Regions from separate parts of the Rhizobium sp. CF142 genome, predicted to be linked through region 1. Evidence: riboswitches for the same ligand, from Rfam matches in the RefSeq annotation. Region 1 holds a riboswitch; the other holds the start of a gene.
What was found. Region 1 has a riboswitch for S-adenosylmethionine ahead of PMI11_RS21685 (O-succinylhomoserine sulfhydrylase). Riboswitches for the same ligand answer to the same signal wherever they lie in the genome.
Positions count from the first base shown of each region.

Region 2: another riboswitch for S-adenosylmethionine. It lies ahead of metA (homoserine O-acetyltransferase MetA); the one in region 1 lies ahead of PMI11_RS21685 (O-succinylhomoserine sulfhydrylase).

Region 1 covers NZ_AJWE01000098.1:112,559-117,430, forward strand. The annotation lists gene PMI11_RS21670 (S8 family peptidase) at 1-822, opposite strand, end outside; tRNA gene PMI11_RS21675 (tRNA-Gly) at 1,285-1,358, opposite strand; gene PMI11_RS21680 (2'-deoxycytidine 5'-triphosphate deaminase) at 1,418-2,512, opposite strand; SAM riboswitch at 2,586-2,664, shown strand; gene PMI11_RS21685 (O-succinylhomoserine sulfhydrylase) at 2,711-3,895, shown strand; gene apaG (Co2+/Mg2+ efflux protein ApaG) at 4,084-4,476, shown strand; gene PMI11_RS21695 (Hsp33 family molecular chaperone) at 4,579-4,872, opposite strand, start outside.
Region 2 covers NZ_AJWE01000124.1:34,010-38,881, forward strand. The annotation lists gene PMI11_RS31120 (aldose epimerase family protein) at 1-744, opposite strand, end outside; gene metA (homoserine O-acetyltransferase MetA) at 885-1,808, opposite strand; SAM riboswitch at 1,856-1,933, opposite strand; gene PMI11_RS31130 (ABC transporter ATP-binding protein/permease) at 2,082-3,923, shown strand; gene PMI11_RS31135 (hypothetical protein) at 3,979-4,608, opposite strand; gene PMI11_RS31140 (VOC family protein) at 4,770-4,872, opposite strand, start outside.

The sequences.
Region 1 (4,872 bases):
ATTTCCCGCCGCTGCCACAATCAACAGACCACGGGTCCATGCCAGGTTGCAAATTGTCTGCAAGGCGGTGGGCGCCGCAGATCCTCCGAGGCTCATACTGATGATATGCATCTTGTTCTGGATGCACCAGTCTATGCCGGCAATAACCCAGCTGAACTGACCACTGCCATTGCGGTCCAGCACTTTGGCGGCATAAAGTGAAGCTTGCGGTGCTACACCCACAACGCCCGCACCGTTTATTGCCGCAGCGATGGTACCCGCGCAGTGAGTGCCGTGACCCTGGTCATCCATAGGGGTTGGCGCACCGGGTACGAAGCTAGCGCCACCGCTATAGTTGGGCCTCAGATCCGGATGATTGAAATCTATTCCGGTATCGACGACGCCAACGCGAATCCCTTTGCCTTGCGAATTTCCCCACGCTGCCGGAGCGAAAATCTGAGCAACGCCAACTGGAATCGTTTCGGCCGTAACAGATGGCTGATTCTCGATTTGTAGATGCTGCAAGGCGTTACCGATCACATAGCAGGGAGCGTCGTCCTCTATTCTCGCGACATTGCCATTCTTCCGAAGGGCATCGATTTCGCCCTCCAGAAGTCTCGCACTTACGATCGGCGCTTCATATTGGTTGACGTCATACCCAACCGTTTCATCGTCTAAAACTGGACGTCCAGCCCCAATTGTAAGCGATGTCGCATCGAGAAAGTGAGGCACAGCCTCTTCGGCAATTGCTGCACGTACTATCTCGAGCTTGTCTTTTTTCTTATCGGGGCGTTTATCCTTTGGTTTAAACGTGATGATTACGGACTTTCGCTGCTCTGCCATTGCAACCTCCCTTAGAGTTACAACTAACGAGAACCTAAAATGACGCTCAGCGTCGGTTTCTCGCCTTCCCATAAGGCAAGAGAAAAAATCGCGGATTTTGTGGAAATATATGTCTCATCGCCACGCGCTACAGTATTGCGCGTAGAGGCACATTGTCGAAAACATATATTAGTAATATATAATTATAACATATCCTACTCGCTGTCAAGTAGTGGCGATCAGGAATACAATAAGGGGTTGGCCGTGACTTGCCACCCGGTCCTCGGGAAAACAAACTTCCATTTGAAACCGCATAACTTCTGCAAATATGATATCGCGGCTGATACCAGCCGGCCTCAACATGAAGTCGTGGCTCACGTTATCGATGACCAGCAAGCAAGTCTTGATCAGCCTTGCAGTGGCGGTTCACGACAATAAGACCGGCCTTTGACGTCCCGCCCTTCAAGCTTGGGAAGGGGAAGCTGGAGCGGGTGAAGGGAATCGAACCCTCGTATTCAGCTTGGGAAGCTGCTGCTCTACCATTGAGCTACACCCGCCTGATGCTTGAGACTTCCAACAGATGGCCGCCGCTGTCAAGTGACGGCGCCATCGGGCATCAGATGCGGAAGTGCTTCGACAGTTTGAGGCCCTGGGCCTGATAGTTGGAGCCGAGGCCTGAGCCATAAAGGCTCGACGGCTGTTCCTGCATGTGTTCGTAGATCAGGCGGCCGACGATCTGGCCGTCTTCCAGGATGAAGGGCACTTCGTGGCTGCGCACTTCCAGCACGGCGCGGCTGCCGCGGCCGCCGGCCGGGGCGTGGCCGAAGCCCGGGTCGAAGAAGCCGGCATAGTGGACGCGGAATTCGCCGACGAGCGGATCGAAGGGGGTCATTTCCGCCGCATAGTGCGGAGGAACGTGTACGGCCTCACGCGAGACGAGGATATAGAACTCATCCGGATCGAGGATCAGTTCGGTGCGGCCGCGACTGTAGAGCGGTTCCCAGAAGTCGAAGATATCGTGCTGGGCCTTCTTGTCGACGTCGACGACGGCGGTGTGGTGTTTGCCGCGATAGCCGATCAGGCCTTCCTCGTCGCCCGCCAGATCGATCGACAGCGCAATGCCGCCGCCGGAGACGTTCGGCTGCTTGGCGGCGACGAGCGTTTCCGTCGCGTGTAGCTTCAGAAGCTCCGGCTCGCCCAGAACCGAATGGCCGACGCGGAAGCGGATCTGCGACAGGCGCGAGCCGCGGCGTACGACGATGGGGAAGGTGCGCGGGCTGATTTCGAGATAGAGCGGGCCGGAATAGCCTGATGGGATCTTGTCGAATTCCTGCGCGTAATCGGTGATGACGCGCGTGAAAATATCGAGGCGGCCGGTCGAGCTCTTCGGATTGGCCGAGGCCGACATGTCGGCCGGCAGATCGAGGCGCTCCATCAGCGGCACGATGTAGACGCAGCCGGTTTCCAGCACCGCGCCTTCGCTGAGGTCGATGACATGCAGGCTCAGCCGGTCGAGCTTGTCTGCGACAAGGTGAGAAGGGCCGGGCATGAAGCTGGCGCGCACCCGGAACGCCTTGGCGCCCAGCCGCAGATCCAGGCTGGCAGGCTGGATCTGGTCACGATCCAGCTCACGCTCGCTTTGAAGACGCCCCGTTTCAAACAGCGCGGCAATTGCGCGGTCGGCCAAAATTCCAGTTTCGCGAGCCATCATGCTCCATCCATAATTTGCCGCCGACAAAACCAAAGTCGGGGAATTGACGCAAGCGCAGAACGGCAGTATTGCAAATTTATCCCGTGGTGATTTGGCCGGTCGGCTTGCAGCCACGTTAAATAAGTGGCTAAAAAGACCGGGTTGAAAACCGGTCTGCTTTTGCGGCCGGTTTTTTTGTTGTTTGAAAGTGGTGATGGCATGAGCAAGACTTGGCGCCCGGCAACCCAACTCGTTCACGGCGGAACGCTCCGCTCGCAGTACGGCGAGACATCAGAGGCAATCTATCTCACGCAGGGTTTCGTCTACGATACGTCGGAAGCGGCGGAAGCGCGCTTCAAGGGCGAGACCGACGGTTTCATCTATGCGCGCTACGGCAGCCCCACCAATGATATGTTCGAAAAGCGCATGTGCATGTTGGAAGGCGCCGAAGATGCCCGCGCCACGGCATCCGGCATGGCCGCCGTTACCGCCGCCATCCTCTGCCAGCTGAAGGCCGGCGACCATATCGTTGCAGCGCGCGCCCTCTTCGGCTCCTGCCGCTGGGTGGTCGAGACGCTGGCGCCGAAATACGGCATCGACTGCACGCTGGTCGACGGCCGCTACCTCGAAAACTGGGAAAAGGCTGTTACACCGAAGACCAAGGTGTTCTTCCTGGAAAGCCCGACCAACCCGACGCTGGAAGTGGTCGATATTGCCGGCGTCGCCAAGCTCGCCAACCAAATCGGCGCAAAGGTCGTCGTCGACAACGTGTTTGCGACCCCGCTCTTCCAGAAGCCGCTGGAGCTCGGCGCTCATATCGTCGTCTATTCCGCGACCAAGCATATTGACGGTCAGGGCCGCTGCCTCGGTGGCGTCGTTCTTTCCGACAAGGAATGGATCGACGAGAACCTGCATGACTATTTCCGCCATACCGGTCCGGCCATGTCGCCGTTCAATGCCTGGACGCTTCTGAAGGGCATCGAGACGCTGCCGCTGCGCGTCAAGCAGCAAACGCAGAATGCCGCAAAGATCGCCGACTTCCTCGCCGATCAGAGCAAGGTCGCCAAGGTCATCTATCCCGGCCGCAAGGACCATCCGCAGGCGGATATCATCGCCAAGCAGATGACGGGCGGCTCGACGCTCGTCTGCTTCGAGCTGAAGGGCGGCAAGGATGCGGCGTTCGCGCTGCAGAATGCGCTGGAGATCGTCAAGATCTCCAACAATCTCGGCGACTCCAAGAGCCTGATCACGCATCCGGCCACGACCACGCACAAGAACCTGACGGACGAAGCCCGCGCCGAACTCGGCATTTCGCCGGGCACGGTACGCCTCTCGGCCGGCATCGAAGACACGGACGATCTGGTCGAGGATTTCGCCCGCGCTCTGGCCAAGGTTTCGGCCTGAGCATCAAGGCACGGCCGCGGAAAGCACCGCGGCCGTAGCATTTGCCTTGAAATTAACACTGAGAGTTAGGCTTAATGAACGAAAGGCGGTCCAACCGGGGGTGGTGAGGCCGCGATCACTGTACCGTTTCTTGACGGCAGAGGCCTCTTATAAGATACGGGTAACATATCCTGACTAAGGTGTAAGGCATGTATCGCGCCCTCACACGAGATATCGAAGTCGTTGTCGAGCCGTTTTATCTGGAGGAGCAATCCGACCCGGAAGACGATCGTTATGTCTGGGGTTATCGTGTGGTCATCAGCAACAATTCCGGCATCGCCGTGCGTCTCGTCAACCGCTACTGGAACATTACAGACCAGAACGGGCAGATCGACGAGGTCAGCGGCCCCGGCGTCGTCGGCGAGCAGCCGCGGCTGCAGCCAGGTGACACCTATGAATATTCCTCCGGTTGCCCGCTTGATACGCCATCCGGCCTGATGTTCGGCCACTACCAGATGGAGACGGACGAAGGCGAGACGTTCGATGTCGACATACCCGCCTTCTCCTTGGATTCACCCGGCCTGCTCAGGGTGCTTAACTAGAGCGCGGCGCGATCTTTCAGATTCGCTTGCCACGCTTTAGACCTTGTTTTCGCATGTCGTTATCGCAAAACCGCTGCACACTTTTGCGCGACATGCTTTTAGTCACTCCGCCGCGGCAACTTCCTGCACCGGGAAGCGGTAGGTCGTGGAGCAGAACTCGCAGGTGACCGAGATCTCGCCGTTTTCCTGGCTCGCCTCGATTTCCTCGGCGCTGAAGCCCTTCAGCACGCCGCCTATCTTCTCCCGCGAACAGCTGCAACGATCGAAGACAGCGCGCGGATCGTAGACGCGCACGCCGCGTTCGTGAAAGAGGCGGAAGAGCAGTCGCTCGGTGCCAACAAGCGGATCGGTCAGTTCATCGGCATCCACGGTTTCGACGAGCGAGCGGGCTTCCGT
Region 2 (4,872 bases), on a different contig from region 1:
CTCGCTCGAGAAGCAGAAATTATGGTCGTAGAGCGCCTGCTCCTGCTCGGCGAAACGCTTCATCGGCGCCATCGCGCGGAAATCGAACGCGGTGCCCTCGACAGAGCGGATCTCGCCGGTCGGTATCTGCTTCTCATTGGTCGGCAGATAGTGGTCGGCAGCGATCATGATGTCATGCGCCAGCGCATCCTCCCGGCCATCGAGATTGAAATAGGAGTGCTGGCAGACATTGGCGATCGTCGGCTGGTCCGTCGTCGTCTCGTAATTGACGGAAAGCTCGCCATTGCCATGCACGCGATAGGTCGCCTGGACCGTGCAGTTGCCGGGATAACCGGCGCGGCCATCGGGATCGACGATCTTCAGCACGACACGGTCGGTCTCATGCTCGACGATCGTCCAAACGAGCGTACCGATATTGTTGCTGCCGCCGTGAAGATGCGTGACACCCTTCTCGTTCAATTCGAGCTGGTAGTCCTTGCCGTCGAGTGTGAACTTGCCGTCGCCGATGCGGTTGGCACAGCGTCCCGGCGTAGCGCCGAAGAAAGGCGAATGCGCGAGGTAGCTGCCTAAATCCTCGAAGCCGAGCACCAGCGGGGCATTATGGCTCTCGAGCCTGATATCCTGGATCACTGCGCCCCAGCTCAACACCTTGACCGTCAGTCCGCCGCCGCGGATGACGACGCGATGGACGGTCTCCCCGTCCTTCGTCTGTCCGAAAACTTCCCGTTCCAACTTGTCCGCCATGATCGACGCTCACTCCATCCCTAGAATTCTGGAACCGGAACCTGCCCCCATTCGCCGCAAACCGCAACCGGGCAGTGCCGGAAAACAAAACGCCGTCGCATTTCTGCGACGGCGTTATTTCTAAACCAGACCGGTGACGCTCAGATGTCCGAGCCGATCTCTTCGATATCGTAGGGCGTCGTCTGGTAGATCTCATTGATCCAGTTGCCGAAAAGCAGATGCGCATGGCTGCGCCAGCGGTTCTGCGGCGCGAGCGCCGGATCGTTATGCGGGAAGTAATTGTGCGGCATCTTGATCGGCACGCCGGCATTCACGTCGCGGAAATATTCGTCCGAAAGAGACGTGGAATCATATTCGACGTGATTGAAGATATAAAGCCGCCGACCCTTTGGCTCGTGGACGAGACAGACGCCCATCTCGCTCGATTCCATCAGGATCTCGAGGCCGTCGACCTTCTCGATGTCGGCCCGGCGCACCTCGGTCCAGCGCGACACCGGAACCTCGAAATTATCAGAGAAACCGTTGAGATAAACGGAAGAGGGTTTGAGATTGCGGTGACGGTAGACGCCGAAGGCCTTTTCCTTCAGTTCATACTTCGGCACGCCGTGGAAATGATAAATCCCTGCCATCGCACCCCAGCAGACATTCATGGTCGAATGGACGTTTGTCTGCGTCCAGTCGAAAATCTGCTGCATTTCCTTCCAATAGGTAACGTCCTCGTAAGGCAGCGTCTCGATCGGCGCACCCGTGATGATGAAGCCGTCAAACTTGCGGTGCTTCACTTCCTCCCAGGTCTGGTAGAAGGCGAGCAGATGTTCTTCAGAAGTATTCTTGGCCTTGTGGTTGCCGACACGGACCAACGAGAATTCCACCTGCAGCGGCGAAGCGCCGACCAGGCGCGCCATCTGCACTTCGGTCTTGATCTTGTTCGGCATGAGGTTGAGCAGCCCGATCTGCAGCGGGCGGATATCCTGGCGGATCGCCACCGTTTCGGTCATCACCCGCACGCCCTCGTTCACGAGGGTTTCGAAGGCGGGCAGCGTATCGGGAATCTTGATGGGCATTGCGGTCAACTCGATCAAAATAAAAAACCGGCGGCGAAAGAATCGCTACCGGTCCGCACGCGGCCCTTTAGCGACTTATTTAACGTGGCTGCAAGCCGGCCGGCCAAATCACCACGAGCCATCTTAATTAGCGCCAGTCGCGCTGCGAATCAACTGTCAATAGAGACAGCTGCACAAACCATCACGCTTTCTTTATGGGTGGTGGAATCTGTTGATGGACCAGTAACGCCCCCATGTTATTAATGGTGTGATGGGCGATTTTGGAAAAAAATAATGAAAAATGACGTAAAAGGAGGGAAGGGCATCCAGAGTCAGGACCGGGTGGGGTATGATCTCAGCCTGACATATCGGCTTGGAGTGATGTTCTCCGCATTCTGGAATTCGCAGGTCCGCGGCAAAGTCGTCGCGCTCGCGGTTCTGCTTGTCATTATCATCCTGGCAACCGCCTACGGACAGGTGATCCTCAACGAATGGAACGCCCCCTTCTACGATTCCCTCGAGCGTCGTGATCTCGGCGAGTTCTTCCGCCAGCTCGAAGTCTTCGCGATGATCGCTGGCGCGCTGTTGCTGCTAAACGTGCTGCAGGCATGGCTGAATCAGATGACGGCCCTCTACATGCGCGAAGGCCTCTCGCGCGATCTCGTCGATCAGTGGCTGGAGCGCAAGCGCGCCCTCAAGCTCTCCACCATCGGCATCCTCGGCGTTAACCCGGACCAGCGCCTTCACGAAGATTCCCGCAATCTTGCCGAAAGCACTACCAACCTCGCTCTCGGCCTCTTGCAATCGACCATCCTGCTCGTCAGTTTCATCGGCGTCTTGTGGGAACTTTCGAGCGGCTTCATCTTCCATATCAGCGGCCACAGCTTCACCATCCCCGGCTACATGGTCTGGGCGGCGATCTTCTACGCCGCATCGGCCTCGCTATTGAGCCAGGTCGTTGGCCGCAAGCTCGTCAAGCTCAATGCCGACCGGTTCTCGAAGGAAGCCGAACTGCGCTTTGCGCTGATGCATGCCAACGAGAACATGCCGGCGATAACAGTGGCGCGCGGCGAAGAGAACGAGCGCAAGCGCATCAACGGCGATATCAGCAACGTCCTTACCGTGATCAAGCGGCTCGCCATGGCCAATACCAACTTGACCTGGGTCTCGGCGGGTTATGGCTGGCTGGTTATCGTTATCCCGATCATTGTTGCAGCCCCCGCTTATTTCTCCGGCGGGCTCACTTTCGGCCAGCTGATGATGTCGGTTGGCGCCTTCAACCAGGTCAATACGGCGCTGCGCTGGTATGTCGCCAACTTCGGCCCGATTGCCGAATGGCGCGCCACGCTGATGCGCGTCACCGATTTCCGCCAGGCGCTTCAGGAGATGGATGACGGCTTCGATTTGAAGGACGCAATCGTCTACGAGGAAACCGCGCCCGACAGGTTGACGCTGAAGGATATCGTCATCATGGCCAAGCTTGGCGAGGATATCGATGATTGCGGCGGCTTCCAGATGCGTGAAACGGATGTGACGATCAGGGCCGGCGAAAAGGTCATGATCAACGGCGATCACAGCGTGAACCGCCGCCTGCTCTTCCAGGCCATGGCCGGCCTCTGGCCCTGCGGCAAAGGCACAATAGGCCTGCCGCCGATTGACGACATCCTGTTCATCCCTCAGGTTGCCTATGTGCCGGGCGGAACGCTGCGCGAGGCAATCGCATTCCCCGAAAAACCCGAAGCCTATGACACGGCGGCCATCGAAGCTGCGCTTGAGGCTGCCGGCTTGCATTCGCTGGTCGCCCGCCTCGATAGCCGCGCGCGCTGGGACAAGCTTCTCGATGCCGATGAACAGAAGGCAATCGGCTTTGCGCGCCTGCTCCTCGTCAAGCCGCGCTGGGTCGTCTTCGACGAAGTGCTTGAAGGCATGGAGCCGGAATGGCAGCGCACGATGACGAAGCTGCTTACTACGATGCCGGACACCGGCATGATCTACATCGGCCGCTCGGAGACCTATCTGGAATCGCTGCATCCGCGCACACTGCACCTGCTGGCGCTGCCTTCGAAATCCAATGAAGAACCGGTAGCGTCCGTTGCAGGATCGAGCGCCGCAGCAGCTCCTGCCCCGGCGCTCTGATCAATTCCAGTAGAAGAAGTCTACAGCGGATCAGCTGGAATTGCTCCAGGAGAGCTTACATCGGCGGCATCACGCCGTTGATGCCGACGGCGACCTGCGCGGCCGAAATACTGCCGTCGGCTGCCCTTTCCGCCATCACGATGACGCCGGCACCCGGCTTCAGATCGTCTTTCGTTGCCGGCGCAAAGGTGACGATCGGCGTACCCTCGGCAATCGAGATGGTCTTTTCCTTGCCCTGATAGGTGAGCGTGATTGTGTGGCCGTCGACAGCCTTGACCGCATTGCTGACGGTCGCATTCGTCATCGAGCTGTTCGGTTGCACGTCCCACGGACGGCTGCCTTCACCAGTACCCTTCATCGCGGCCGGGAAGATCAGCACCTCGATCGCGCCATCGGGACCTGCGCCTTTCGGCAGGGAGGCGACACCGACGAAATCGCCGACCTTGATATCATCGACGGAAGCATTCCTGATACCGGCGACCTTCCAACCGGACTTGAGCGCCACCGTCGCATCGCTGCCCTCGCGGGTCTTGACGGTTAGCGTGTCGCCGTTGAGGCTCTCGATCGTGCCACGCACGCGCAGGCGCTGGCTTTCCTGAGCAATCGCCGCCTGCGAAAGGCTAAGCACGACGAAGCCGCTGGCGGCAAGCGCCGTCAATATTCTGGTATAGGATTTGCTAGACATGTAACTCTTCCTTGTCGCCATTGATCGGCACGACCCCCGGCTGAGCGGCACTCTATGCCGCATGACGCGGCGCGGGCGAATCAAGGAAAAGTGAGGAAAGCGGACCCCGACAATCCGGTTCCAGAGGCCGGAGTCCGCGAAAGACCTTTGAAAAGACCGGCTCAACCGGCAGCAGACATGTCCATGTACATGATTTCCCAGACATGGCCGTCGAGGTCCTGGAAGCTGCATCCATACATCGGCCCCATATCGAGGATCGGCTTC